4 regions of the Mesorhizobium sp. BR115XR7A genome follow, and region 3 is predicted to be linked to each of the others. Evidence: predicted binding sites of a transcription regulator. Region 3 holds the regulator's gene; each other region holds the start of a gene.
What was found. Region 3 encodes LexA, which represses DNA repair genes until DNA is damaged. Its sites were predicted from a motif close to TGTTCNNNNTGTGTTCNG; they were not measured.
Positions count from the first base shown of each region.

Region 1: the regulator LexA is predicted to act here: its motif matches at 1,392-1,409, upstream of LB557_RS24780 (sel1 repeat family protein).
Region 2: the regulator LexA is predicted to act here: its motif matches at 2,318-2,335, upstream of LB557_RS14840 (DNA recombination protein RmuC).
Region 4: the regulator LexA is predicted to act here: its motif matches at 1,893-1,910, upstream of LB557_RS10060 (2'-5' RNA ligase family protein).

Region 1 is NZ_JAIUHW010000013.1:10,391-13,938, reverse strand. Features, by position in the region: gene LB557_RS24800 (AMP nucleosidase) at 1-35, opposite strand, end outside; gene LB557_RS24795 (hypothetical protein) at 153-347, opposite strand; gene LB557_RS24790 (hypothetical protein) at 388-543, opposite strand; gene LB557_RS24785 (DUF2147 domain-containing protein) at 752-1,093, opposite strand; gene LB557_RS24780 (sel1 repeat family protein) at 1,533-1,799, shown strand; gene LB557_RS24775 (branched-chain amino acid ABC transporter substrate-binding protein) at 2,227-3,348, shown strand; gene LB557_RS24770 (acetyl/propionyl/methylcrotonyl-CoA carboxylase subunit alpha) at 3,422-3,548, opposite strand, start outside.
Region 2 is NZ_JAIUHW010000006.1:149,724-153,271, forward strand. Features, by position in the region: gene LB557_RS14830 (cation diffusion facilitator family transporter) at 1-493, shown strand, start outside; gene LB557_RS14835 (GFA family protein) at 621-1,025, shown strand; gene LB557_RS14840 (DNA recombination protein RmuC) at 1,029-2,285, opposite strand; gene def (peptide deformylase) at 2,389-2,919, shown strand; gene fmt (methionyl-tRNA formyltransferase) at 2,924-3,548, shown strand, end outside.
Region 3 is NZ_JAIUHW010000019.1:35,425-38,972, forward strand. Features, by position in the region: gene LB557_RS29125 (ABC transporter substrate-binding protein) at 1-268, opposite strand, end outside; gene LB557_RS29130 (GntR family transcriptional regulator) at 419-1,192, shown strand; gene lexA (transcriptional repressor LexA) at 1,603-2,346, shown strand; gene LB557_RS29140 (ComEC/Rec2 family competence protein) at 2,340-3,548, opposite strand, start outside.
Region 4 is NZ_JAIUHW010000004.1:108,596-112,143, forward strand. Features, by position in the region: gene LB557_RS10045 (ArsR/SmtB family transcription factor) at 1-194, shown strand, start outside; gene LB557_RS10050 (SRPBCC family protein) at 191-670, shown strand; gene LB557_RS10055 (nuclear transport factor 2 family protein) at 766-1,119, opposite strand; gene LB557_RS10060 (2'-5' RNA ligase family protein) at 1,245-1,847, opposite strand; gene LB557_RS10065 (fumarylacetoacetate hydrolase family protein) at 2,106-3,263, shown strand.

The DNA of each region.
Region 1 (3,548 bases), on a different contig from region 3:
TTATCGAAGCTTTGCCGGCCAAAGGGCTCGGGCATGACGACAGATTCGATGGCTTGGGGATAGATTCGCTTTTCCATGGCTCAATATAGAGACTTGGACGGGCGGTTGGGAGGGGGCTCGCCGCCGAAGGCGCTCAAAGCGACCTTTTTTCTTCAACCCCGCTGCAGGCTGACCAGCAGTACGAACCCGACGCCTGACTTTCTGAGCGCCGGCGCCTCGATCGTCGAGCCGCTATCGGCACGCATCATCGGCACCGCCAGGACCGGAGCGGCCAGCAGCATCAGGATGAGCGCCGCCCGCGGCAGGAGCCGGAGGGTCTTGGAGAGGTTGGCGGCGATGCGGTTCATGATCTCTGGGCTTTTCTTTTCGAGGTCCGGGTTCTCTGTTTCAGTGACGAAAATCGGTCGGGCAGGCGAGGTGGCACATTCTAGTGGCGTCGTCCCAGGAGCGCGGGGAACGGCCCGCTTCGGCGACGAGGATGGCGAAGAACATTCCAAACAGGCTCATCAGCAGGCAGACGATGGTGAAGCGGCGAGCAAGCATTGGGTCCGTGTCTCCTTCAACACGCATGACAATGCCCTTACGCCTCTGAACCGGCTCTGATGCCGGCGTTCATCTGCCGTTCAAATTGATTGAAGGGATGTTGACTGGGTTGCGGCAACCAGAATGCCGACCGAGCGCTGCCTGCTCATCGACAGAACGGAAACGGGGCCCGCCAGGCCCCGTTTAGAGATCACACGGAAATGGTCGCTTAGAGTTTATGCCAGGTCTGGCTCTTGCAGATCAGTCCGCCGAGCACGCAACCGCTCATCTTGAGCGAGGCGCCCGACAAGGTTGCCTTGCCCGAATAGGTCTTGTCATTTGCCGGATCGGTGATGTTGCCGGTGTATTTGTTGTCGCCGGCCGCCTTGAGCGAGCCGATGGTCTTGCCGGCATATTTGCCTGATTTGAGCGTGATGGAGAACGAGCTGCTGCCTGAAATGGCAGCGGTGTCGCCGGCTTGCGTTTTCCAGTTGCCCTCGATCGGATCGGCCCACGCCGCGCCGCTCAGGATCAAAGTGGCCGCCAGGGCCAGGCTCACTTTTCGAGACATGTCTTCCTCCCTTTGGATAGCCGGCCGGATGCTCCGCCTCGCCGGTCTGCCGCTTACGCAAACGTAAGCTAATCCAGCTTCCGTCAAAACGAAAGCGGTGCCGCAACGGAAGGCTTTGGCATTTCGAAAGCGCCTGAATCCGCCCTGTCGGCCCGGAAATGAAAACGACCGGCGCCTCGTGTTTGTTTTCTAGGGTTAGCAGAGTGTTGACCGCGCGCTCGAAAATTTTCGTCAAATTTGGCGAAAACCGGCTGAATTGCTGACTTCGTATCCTTAACGAATTTTCGCGTTTACCTCTTGTTTTAGCTTTGTTTTCCTCAAATTAAGCACGCCATTTAACGACGGATTCAAGCCTGCGCGGCATTCTCGAAAGCATCGAAAGAGCGGCCCGGACAAGACGAACGGAGGCAGCTCTCGGGAGCCAGACAGGGGACTAAAAATGGCACGTTTTGAAATGCTTGAAGCAGGCTTCGGCGCCATGGGGGCAACTGCCCAGGCCGACATTCTTTTCGAACTGGGCATGATGTATGCGACCGGCCGCGATTGCGAAACCGACGTCGTTGCCGCCCACAAATGGTTCAACATCGCCGCCATCAAGGGATCGGCCCGCGCCGCCGAGTTGCGCTCGGAACTCTCGGCGGCCATGTCGAAGGTCGAGATCGCCAAGGCGCTGCGCGAAGCCCGCGAATGGATGACCATGCACTGAGTTCCGCCAGACGGGGACGCTCCGGCCAAGACCGCAGAAAGACGGTCGGGCCAACAGGGAAAAGGCTGCGCAGACAGCCAGGCCACGGCCATCGACAACGAGAATGCGGCACGCCGACAGGTCCAAGCCGCGCAACGGACCATGATCCCGAAGACTCCGGTTTTCGGAAGGATCATGGCCAACATGAAGACAGGGAAGGTGGGTTGGGTTCACAGCGCGGGGGCGCCGGGGAAACAGCCTGACCGGCAAAAAAAGCCACGACCGGCCGGAACAAGGCTGGCGTGGCTTTTTGCGTGGATGAGGCCGCGCAGGCCTAATCGAGTGGCGCCAATGCGCCTAGACAGGTCCGATGAAGGATGAAATTGTCCCGCCTCTCTGGAAGAAGCGCGGCCGGGCGGCCGCGCGTGAGTGGAGGAGTTCTATTGTCATGAAAAAAATGAGTGTTTTGAGCGCGGCCATTTTCGGCCTGATGATGAGCGCGCCGGTCGCGTTCGCCGATGACATCACCATCTCGGTGGTCGGCCCGATGACCGGACAGCTCGCCACCATCGGCGATCAGTTCAAGCAAGGCGCACAGGCCGCCGCCGATGCCATCAACGCGGCTGGCGGCGTCAACGGCTCCCAGATCAAGCTCGACATCGAAGACGACCAGTGCGATCCCAAGCAGGCGGTGTCGGTCGCCAATCGCATCGTCGCCAACAGCGTCAAGTTCATCGACGGGCATGCCTGCTCGGGTTCCAGCATTCCGGCCTCGGCGGTCTATGCCGAAGCCGGCGCCCTGATGATGAGCCCGGCTTCCTCGAACCCGGTGCTGACCGATGCGGCCGCCAAGGCCGGCTGGTCGACAATCATGCGTCTCTACACGCGTGACGACGCGCAGGGCGCCTTCATCGGCCCGTGGATCGCCAAGAAATACGCCGGCAAGAACGTCGTCATCCTGCACGACAAGAGCGCTTACGGCCAGGGCGTGGCTGATGCCGTCAAGGCGACCATGAATGCCGGTGGCCTCAAGGAGGTCTATTATGACGCCATCAACCCCGGCGAGAAGGACTATTCGGCGCTTGTCACCAAGCTGAAGGATCTCAAGGCTGATGTCGTCTATTTCGGCGGTTATCATCCTGAAGCTGGCCTGATCCTGCGTCAGTCGGCGGAACAGAATTTCAAGTTCCAGCTGATCATGCCGGACTCGATCGCTTCGCCGGAATTCTGGCAGGTTGCCGGCCCGGCCGGCGAGGGCACGATGTTCGTGTTCCCATCGGATCCGCAGGCAAAGCCGGAAGCCAAGGCAGCCGTCGAGAAGATCAAGGCCGGCGGCTTCGTGCCGGAAGGCTTCACGCTGTTCTCCTATGCCGTGGTCCAGGCATTCGCCGAAGGCATCAAGCGTGCCGGCAGCGACGATCCGGCCAAGGTTGCCGAGGCGCTGAAGAATGGCACGGCGATCAGCACCGTTGTCGGCGACGTCACCTTCGACGAGAAGGGCGACCTCAAGAATGCCAGCTACGACATCAACCAGTGGCATGACGGCAAGTACGCGCCGATCGCGCAGTAATCGCCCTGGCACTCGGGTAATCCAAGGGAATGGCCGGGTTCGTCCCGGCCATTTCAGTTTGCGGTCGCTCCTTCTATCCGCCGGCGGCCGCGGTGCATGCGTTCTGGTCCTCGGCGAACCGCACCAGCACCGCGCCGTCGGTGACCTGTGCGCCTTCCCCGGCGATCTCGGCGATCACCCCGTCATGCGGGGCGGCGATG
Region 2 (3,548 bases), on a different contig from region 3:
CAAGGATCCGAGCGTCTATACCGTGCTGTTCGAAGACAGTGCCGCCCTTCTCGGCCTGGCCGTCGCCTTTGCCGGCATATTGGCGGCGGAGATTTTCGAGATGCCCGAACTCGACGGCGCCGCCTCGATCGGCATCTCGCTCATCCTCGGCACGACGGCAATCTTCCTGGCGCGTGAAAGCAAGGGCCTGCTCATCGGCGAGCCGGCCTCACCCGAGGTGCAGAGGAAGGTGCTGGCGATCGTCCAGCAGGATCCGGCGGTGCAGCGGGCGAACGGCGTGCTGACGGTGCATATGGGTCCGGAAGAAATCGTCGCCGGCCTGAGCATCGAATTCGAGGACCATTTGTCGGCGCCGGAGATCGAGGCCTGTGTCGAGCGCATCGAGGCGCGGTTGAAGAAGGAGATGCCTGAGATCACGCGGCTGTTCGTCAAGCCGCAGACGTCAGGCACCTGGGAAAAGCGGCGCAAGCTGATCGAATCCGCGTCCGGATAGATTCGAGTACGAACTTTTGCGACACCGCGGTGCACTTTTCGGGATTCTGGCCTCTGGACCAGCGCCCCGCCGTTGCCTCGGGTCTCCGTGCCGCTAAAATCAGCCGATCGAAGTTGGAGGAATGACAATGAAGATCGACGGCGGCTGCCATTGTGGCGCCATCACCTATGAGGCGGAGGTCGACCCGGAGAAGACCTCGGTCTGCCATTGTACCGATTGCCAGCAACTGACCGGTACGGCATTTCGCGTTACCGTTCCTGCGACGGAGGATCACTACCGGATCACCAGCGGCGAACCGAAGATCTACATCAAGACCGTGGCGAGCGGCGCCAAGCGAACGCAGGCTTTTTGTGCCGACTGCGGCTCGCATCTCTATGCGACATCGGTCGGTGACGGTCCGAAGGTCTATGGGATCAGGGTCGGGACCTCGCGGCAGCGCCAGAACCTGGTCCCGAGACACCAGAAATGGCATCGGTCGGCGCTGCACTGGCTTCCGGAATTCGAGGGTATGACGACGGTCGAAGAGCAGTAGCGTTCAGTCGTCGCCTTCGACGACCCTCAATCTCAGCTGCCCGGTCTTTGAATCGGCAGCGCGCGGTGCGGCCTCCACCTTGGCAGGGGCGCCGCCGCGCGGGGCGTCGGGCTCGCCTTCTCCGAATTCCAGCGCCTCGATCTTCTGGCCACGCTTGGTCACTTTCGAGGTCGAGACGAGTATGTCTTCGATGTCCTTGGCCGACTGGCCGAAATGGCCCTGCAATTTGCGCACCCGCTCGTCGACACGCTGGACGTCTTCCATCAGCCTGATGACTTCGCCTTGGATCAGATGCGCCTGCTCGCGCATGCGCGCATCCTTGAGGATCGCCTGGATGACCTGGATCGACAGCATCAAGAGCGAAGGCGAGACGATGATGACGCGGGCACGGTGCGCCTTCTGGACAACCGCTTCGAAATTCTCGTGGATTTCGGCGAACACCGATTCCGACGGCACGAACATGAAGGCGGTGTCCTGGGTTTCGCCCTGCAGCAGGTATTTTTCCGAAATGTCGCGGATATGGACCTCGATATCGCGGCGGAAGGCCTGGGCCGCGACCTTCTGCAGGTCGGCGTTATCGGCGGCCCGGATGGCATTCCACGCTTCCAGGGGAAATTTGGCATCGATGGCAAGCGACGGCGCGCCGTTCGGCATTTTCACCAGGCAGTCCGGCCGGCTGCCGTTCGACAGCGTCGCCTGGAATTCGTAGGCGCCGTGCGGCAGGCCGTCGGCGACGATCGCCTCCATGCGCGACTGGCCGAAGGCGCCGCGCGTCTGCTTGTTGGAGAGGATCGCCTGCAGCTGCACGACCTGGCCGGCCAGCGACTGGATGTTGCCTTGCGCGGTGTCGATGACCGCCAGCCGCTCCTGCAGTTTCGCGAGGCTCTCATGCGTGGACTTGGTCTGCTCGGTCATGGTCTGGCCGATGCGGCCGGTCATGGCGTCGAGCCGCTGGCCGATCGACTGCGTCAATTCGGCTTGGCGGGCGCCGAACACTTCGGCGATGGCGCCCATGCGGCCCTGCATCTCGGCCTGGGATTGCAGAATGCCGGCCATCCGCGCCTCGGCGTCGCGGGCATGGTCGGCGGCTTCCGCTGCGGCGACCGCGCGCGCCTTGGCCGAGCGCCACAGCGCGATGACGAGCGCCACGAACAAGCCGAGAAACAGCAATGTGGCGACGGCCAAGACGTGGCCGAGCGTGATAGTCGAGGCGCCGAGCCGTGCGGCGGGCTCCGAAAGGATGGTGCTCAGATCATTCATGTGGACAGCATAGCCGATTCGGCGGTCTGGCACAGATCAAAACGTGAACGAGGCGCAGGCGCACCGGTTGACGCCTTTCTATTGAGGTCTTAGGTGAAACGCCATGCCGATCAAGCCGCTTATCATTCTTCCCGATCCCATCCTGCGCCAGGTCTCCAAGCCGGTGGAGCGCGTCGACGCGCCGGTACGCAAACTGGCCGACGATATGCTGGCAACTATGTATGACGCACCCGGCATCGGGTTGGCGGCAATCCAGGTCGGCGAGCCGCTGCGCATGCTGGTGATCGATCTCGCCAAGGAAGACGAAACCCCGGCGCCACACGTCTTCATCAACCCGGAAATTCTCGAAAGCGCCGACGCGCGGTCCGTCTACGAGGAAGGCTGTCTGTCGATCCCTGATTACTATGCCGAGGTCGAGCGCCCGGCTTCGGTGAGGGTCAAATATCTGGACCGTGACGGCAAGCTGCAGGAGATCGAGGCCGAGGGGCTGATGGCAACCTGCCTGCAGCACGAAATCGACCACCTCAACGGCGTGCTGTTCATCGACCACATCTCGAAGCTGAAGCGCGACATGGTGGTGAAGAAGTTCAAGAAGCTCGCCAGGGACAAGGCGCCAGGCAAGCTGGTGGGATAGGGCAATGCCCCTTCGCGTCATCTTCATGGGCACGCCGGAGTTTTCGGTGCCGACGCTGCGCGCCATCGCCGAGGCTGGCCACGAGATTTCAGCCGTCTACACGCAGCCACCGCGCGCCGCCGGCCGGCGCGGGTTGGAACTGACGCCGTCACCGGTGCAGCGCGAGGCCGGGCGGCTTGGCATCGAGGCGCGAACGCCGGCATCGTTGAAAAGCGAGGCCGAGCAGGCTGCTTTTGCCGACCTCGGCGGCGATATCGCCGTGGTCGTCGCCTATGGATTGCTGTTGCCCAAGGCAATTCTTGACGCACCCCGGCTTGGCTGCGTCAACGGCCACGCATCGCTTTTGCCGCGCTGGCGTGGCGCCGCGCCGATCCAGCGCGCCATCATGGCTGGAGATACCGAGACCGGCATGATGGTGATGCGCATGGAGGCGGGGCTGGATACCGGCCCGGTGGGACTGGTTGAAAAATGCGCCATCGGCCCCGATATGACAGCCGGCGATCTGCATGATCGGTTGATGAGTGTCGGCGCTGCCCTGATGGTGGAAGCGTTGGCGCGGCTGGAACAGAATACCCTGGCATTTACCGCGCAGGCGGCCGAAGGGGTGACTTACGCCAGGAAAATCGATA
Region 3 (3,548 bases):
GCTCGGCCTGCAGCTTGGCGATCATCTGCGGCACCAGCGACGCATCGAAATTGGTGTGGCTCTCCGTGTAGACGACGTCCTTGCCCTCGACGAAGCCGTTATCCGTCAGCGCCTTCTTGAAGCCGGCTATGGCGGCGTTCAATTGCGGATGCTCGCCGAAATTGGCAATGCCGATACGGATCTGATCGGCCGCGGCACTGCCGGCACTGACCATCAATGCGCCTGCCAGGGCCAAGCCCGACAACCAAGCGGATTTCGACTTCAACATCATTTCCTCCCAGATTTGATCAGGGCCGCTTGGAAACGCGGCTACTACGGCGATCATGGTGAGTCCGCCGGTCTGTGTCAAACATTATATATAATTGTTGCTGTGACGCACTATCATATATACTTTTCGCCAGACGACGGATTGATCACCATGCTGAATGAAACGAGTTCCACAAAAACGGAAGCCGCCTATCAGCTGTTGCGGCGCGACATCCTGACCACGCGCCTCATGCCCGGCGCCCCGCTCAAACTGAGTGCGCTGCGCGGCACCTATGGCGTCGGCTGGACACCGTTGCGCGAAGCCCTGTCGCGGCTCGAGGCCGAACGCCTGGTCACCGCGATCAGCAATCGTGGTTTTGCCGTGGCTCCGGTGTCGCGGGCCGAGCTGGAGGATCTGGCACGCGCCAGGATGGTGGTCGAGATACCCCTGTTCCTCGAATCGATGGAAAAAGGCGGCAGGGAGTGGGAGGATGCCGTGGTCACCGCCCACTACCGGCTCTCGCGTTGCAAGACAGCGGTCGACGATCCCTCGGACGCGGCCGTCGACAGATGGGACGAGAACCACGAGGCTTTCCATGCGGCGCTGCTGAGCGCCGCCACATGCGACTGGCTGTTGCGGTTCCGCTCGACGATCTCGGATCAGCTGCGCCGGCATCATCGCTTTCTTGGTCTGGCGCCGACACTGCGGGCCGCGGCCGGCCTCAAGGATGGCTATGAAGAGGCAATCGAAGCGCTACGCGAAGCGATTGCGATCGAACACCATACCGCGATCATGGAAGCGGCGCTCGACCGTGACGTCGAGCGGGCCAAGGCGCTGATGACGGCGCATATCGGCTACACACTGCACGTCTATGTCCACAGCGAAGACAGCGGCGCTACCAGATACGCCGCTCGCGCCGGCAGCTTGAAGGCGGGTTCGGGATAACTTCAGCGCTTCCGCCACGCCTATTCGAACGCGCTGGCCGGAGTGCGCCGAACGCCCCGATCCATGGCCGCCCGAAGCTACCAATCGTTGGCATTTTGGTTTCGTTTCGTTCCGCGAATAATGGCTCCGCGAATTATACGTCCCTCCGAGGAGAAGCCTTCCAACTAACTGATGCCAAAGCCTCGTCGGCGGATGGGCCACAGGCCATTAACCAAAACGATTTCAATGCGCCTGCCGACGGCGGAAAGGACTGGTTGCCGCCCGCCGTCGCGGGCAAAAAACTTCAGACCCCTTAACAAATTCATTAAACTTTAAACGGTTGCAGAACACAACTGGAACAGATAGTGTTTGTTCTGGGTTTGTTTTTTCGATTCTGGTTCAACCTTTCGTTCAATGTCTTGGGGGCCGCCATGCTGACACGCAAGCAACATGAACTGCTGATGTTCATCCACGAACGGCTCAAGGAAAGCGGGATACCGCCTTCCTTCGACGAGATGAAGGAAGCACTCGATCTTGCCTCCAAGTCGGGGATCCATCGCCTGATCACGGCCCTGGAGGAGCGCGGCTTCATTCGCCGGCTACCCAATCGGGCGCGCGCGCTGGAAGTGCTGCGGCTGCCGGACTCGATCGCGCCGGGCCTCAATGCGGCAAAGAAGTTCTCGCCAAGCGTCATCCAAGGCAGCCTTGGCCAAGGCAGTCTCGGACGCCAGATCAGGCCGGCCGCTGCGCCTTCGCGCCTGCCCGCGGCCGGCAACGACGACGACGCGGTTTCAGCCGTGTCCATCCCGGTCATGGGCCGTATCGCCGCCGGTGTGCCGATCGATGCCATCCAGCATCAGACGCATTCGATCTCGGTGCCGCCGGACATGATCATGGGCGGCGAGCACTATGCGTTGGAGGTCAAGGGCGACTCGATGATCGAGGCTGGTATCTTCGATGGAGACACGGTCATTATCCGCAATGCCGACACGGCAAGCCCGGGCGAAATTATCGTGGCACTGGTCGACGAAGAGGAAGCGACACTGAAGCGGTTCCGCCGCAAAGGCGCTTCGATCGCGCTCGAGGCCGCCAATCCAGCCTACGAAACGCGCATTTTCGGGCCGGACAGGGTCAAGGTACAAGGCAAGCTGGTCGGGTTGATCAGGCGCTACTGAACCGGCTTGTTATCGGGCTTGTCGGGTTTTTTGTACGGCGGCAGCCCCCTCGCCTCGCGTGAGAATTTTCGCTGTTCGTGCCAGGGCCGGTATGGTCCGTCGACGGCAAATGCGATCGCGGCCCGGGTCGTGGCCGACTGGGGATTGAAGAAGACGGCAGCGCTTCCCCTGCGGGCGAGCTGCCGTTTGGTGACGACGAGAACCAGTGGATTGTGGCAGGCGTCATAGGCGGTTGCGTCATTGACGATGATCAGGTCGGCGAAAGCGCAGGCTTTCCAGGTGGTCTTGCGGTCCTCGACATAGGCAATGATCGCGCCGGAAGGGTGCCTGGCAAGGCACAGGCCTTCGCGGCAGTAGAAGGGCGATCCCGGCGGCAGGTCGGTGGGACTGGCAACATCGAATTGCCTGTCTGTCGTGTCGAACATTTCCGGTTTGACGATTGTTTCGGAGATCAGGGCGCGTTTCCAGTTGTCGGTTGCGAATTCGTTGGGACGTTCCCGGTTGACGGCCAGTTCGCCATTGCCGATCGGCAGCGCGACCAGCCGCGCATCTTCCGAGATCAGCACATCGGGCGCGCGTGTGTGCGACACAGTCAACAGGCCGGCGAGCGCGAATGGCAGCGCCGCGAGCCGCAGCCATGTCGTCGCCATCGTCGCGATAACCAGCGCGACGGTGACCAGCAGCACGGATTGCTGCGAAATCAGCCCGACTCCATCGACCGGAGAGCGCTCCGATATCCACGCCGACACGGCGATCATTGCTGTCAGGCCCTTGCCCATGAGGTAGAGAGCCGGCCAATCCAGTCCGAATGGCATCAACAGCGCGCTGGCGACGGCCAGGAACATCACGACCGACACGATAGGCATCACGGCCAGATTGGCGAACAGGCTGAGCGGCGATACCCGCTGGAAATGCCAGATGGCAAACAGTGCCGTGGCGCTGCCGGCGATAATGGACGTCATGGCCAATCCTCCTGTCGCCAGCAGGAATTTTCGCGTCAGGAACCCCGCCAGGGATCGCTTTGGCGGCGGTGGCCGCGTCTTTCCCGCACGGTGATCGGCCCAGCCGGCATAAGCGCCAACCAGGGCCGCGGTCGCGGCGAACGACATCTGAAAGCTCGGGCCGACGACCTCGTGAGGCGAGACCAGGATCACGGCGATCGCCGAGATCGCCAGATTGCGCATGGTCAGCGCAGCGCGATC
Region 4 (3,548 bases), on a different contig from region 3:
TCGACCATCTCAAGATTCTCGAAGGCTGCGGGCTGGTTCGTTCGCAAAAGACCGGACGGATCAGGACTTACGAGCTTGCGCCTGAACCGTTGAAGCTCGCCGAAAGCTGGCTGGCCGAACAGCGTGCAGTTTGGGAACGCCGCCTCGACCGGTTCGATGCCTATGTCATGACCCTCAAGGAGCAGGAAAAATGAGTTATTCCTTCGAGCCCGATCCCCGGCTGGACCTGACGCTGGAGCGCGTAATCGATGCGCCGCGCGAATTGCTTTGGCGAGCCTGGACGACACCTGAGCATGTCAGGCAGTGGTTCACGCCGAAGCCATGGCTGATCACCGACTGCGAGATCGACCTCAGGCCGGGCGGCCTGTTTCGGACACGCATGCAGTCGCCCGACGGCAACGAGGTCAGTGACCGCCACTGCTGCTATCTGGAAATCGTGCCCAACGAGCGGCTGGTGTGGACGGATGCGCTGCTGCCCGGCTATCGACCCTCGGGCGAGCCTTTCATCACCGCGGTCATTTCGCTCCATCCGGATGGCCAGGGTACGCGTTATACCGCCACAGCCATTCACCGTGACCAAGCCACCCGCGACAACCATGAAGAGATGGGTTTCTTCGACGGCTGGGGCACGGTGGCCGATCAACTTGCGCGGTATGCGAAGACGATTTGAACGCCCGCAGCGGCCAGAGGATCGCTCTGGCCGCCGTGCTCATTTTTCAGCCTTGCCGCAAAGAGAGCAAAGCTGGGAAGGCCCGATTTCCGGCCTCAGTAGTAAAAGCGCTCTTCGCTGATCTTGCCGTTCTTGACCGTGTACAGGCCAACCTCATCCATAGTGACACGCTCGCCCGTGGCCTTGGGCGTTATGTCAAAGGTGAAGCGCACCGCGAATTGATCGCCGTTGACATAAGGGCCCTCGACCGAGCCGCCATGCACTTCGTGGTTCTCTTGCCACCACTGGCTTTTCTGCCTGAGAGCCTCCTTGCCGTGACTGACGGCCATCGGTCCCTCCATCGCTTCGTAGCTGATGATATCGTCCGCGTTGTATTTTTCGGCAGCACCTTCGTTGTTGCCCTGTTTGAGAAGTTCGGTGAACTCCTTGGCGATTTCCGTGACGGTCATTTTTGTTCCTCCTGTTCAGACGCATTGCAAGTAGGGAACCGCTTGCGGACCTGCCATCGCGGACAGGTCGATAGCTGACATGACCCTGTCAGGATGGGGTGTCGCGCGAACCAGCGCGTCCTTCGTTACATCGCAATCAGCGGCCAACGTTCCAGAAAGTCATATTGCGTCAGCCCGCGCAGGCTGTGCACGAGAATGAACTCCCGCGCCACGAAGCTGATCGGCTCGATCGGCAGTTGTGGGATAAGTTTCTGGTCATAGGCAAGGGTCATATGAGGGACGAACCCGTCTGACGCCTTCAGGCCTTCACGCAGCATTTCGGCGCCGAGATTCCCGCTCAGTTCACAAACCGGTCCGTCATCGGCCACAAGCACGAAGGGATGCTTGGCCGGTCGGCCTCTTGTCGCCGGGCGGCTAGGAAAGCTCCTGGCGTGGCGAAAGGTGATCTCAAAAGCAGGCATCATGACGCGCTGCCCCGATCGGGTGGCCGCAAAGATGATCTTCGACCGCAGCCGCTTGTAGTCCCCGACATGCTGCTGGCTGACATGAAAACGCTCCGGTATCAGCGGTGAGCCGGCTATGCCACATTTGTCGCATAGCCGGCTTTGACAATCAGCAAACCGAAAATAATCCCCTGCCTGCAGAAACACGCCGAAGAAGACACGATCGGGCTTTTTGGGCCGCCTTGGCGGTTCTGGAATTCCGAAATCTAGTTCGCCTTGGTACATTACCTATACGCTCGCCAAGGAACGCCTCCGTTCTGTTCTGGCACCTAGAACAAAACACGAACAATTCTCTGAGTCAAGTTCGAGTAACCGGACCCTAAGCCCGGTGATGTCCTTGACATCCGGACATCGTGGATGACCCAGTCGGCATATTCGCGGCCACCGCTCGACTGCTTGGATGGGATAGACCTTTGAATGGAATCCGGCGAAAGTGCCGCGCCGACCGGGCCAGCATTTTCGATTCAACGAGGAACCCAACTCATGACCAACCCGACACATCTGCCCGCTGAAGGCTTGTTTGTCGGCCGCGCCAGGAGCGGCGATGCCTCGCACCCCCTGGTCGTCACGGTGCGCGACGGCACCGTCTTCGACATCACATCCAGCGCGGCGCCCACCGTGCGTGACGTCTGCGAATTGGCCGACCCGGCCGGCCATGTGCGCTCGGCCACGGGCAAGCCGATCGGTTCACTCGACGATATCGCGTCCAACAGTTTCGAAGCCACGCGCGACCGGGCAAAACCCTTTCTGCTGTCGCCGGTCGACCTGCAGGCGATCAAGGCTTCCGGCGTCACCTTCGTCGTCAGCCTGCTCGAACGGGTGATCGAGGAACAGGCGCGTGGCTCGGCTGATAAGGCCGACGCCATCCGCGCCGACATTGCGGGTCTGATCGGCCATGATCTTTCGAAGCTCAAGCCCGGTTCGCCAGAGGCGATGGAGATCAAGGCCAAGCTGATTTCGCGCGGCGCCTGGTCGCAATATCTGGAAGTGGGCATCGGCCCCGATGCCGAGATCTTCACCAAGTGCCAGCCGATGGCCTCGGTCGGCTTCGGCGCCGATGTCGGCCTGCATCCGGTTTCGACCTGGAACAATCCGGAGCCGGAGATCGCCATGATCGCCGCCTCGAGCGGCAGGATCGTCGGCGCCACCATCGGCAACGACGTCAATCTGCGCGACGTCGAGGGGCGTTCGGCGCTGCTGCTCGGCAAGGCCAAGGACAACAACGCCTCGGCCTCGCTTGGCCCCTTCATCCGGCTGTTCGACGACACGTTCTCCACCGCCGACGTGAAGCAGGCCGTCGTGCGCCTGAAGGTCGAGGGCGAGGACGGGTTTTCGCTGGAGGGGGCAAGCTCGATGGCCGAGATCAGCCGCTCGCCGGAGGAGCTGGTTGCCGCGGCCATGGGCCCGCATCACCAGTATCCGGACGGGCTGGCGCTCTATCTCGGCACCATGTTCGTGCCGTCGAAGGATCGCGGCGAAAAGGGCAAGGGGTTCACGCACAAGGTCGGCGACATCGTCACCATCTCGTCGGAAAAATTCGGCGCGCTGGTCAACCGCGTGCGGCTGTCGCCCGATTGCCCGCACTGGACCTACGGCGCCAGCCATTTGATGCGCGACCTGGCCAAGGCCGGCCTGCTCTAAGCGGCTCTTTGGGGGCTTTCGCCCTCAGAGACCGCCCAGACGTGATCGGGATAGTCCGCCCGGCTGAGCTCTCGGCGACAATCATCCGACTGCCCGGGAAAAATCATCCCGACTGATGCGATCTGATGGGGTCGCTGATGGCGCCGCGTCAGGCGCCAACTACATCTGCAGATGGAGGCTTGCCATTCGTCGAAAAAGGGAATGCTCTTAGGCATCCGAGCGGCGCTGGCAAAAAGACGCAATCCGGCTGAAGCCGGAACAAGGGACGGATCATCTTCAACCGGG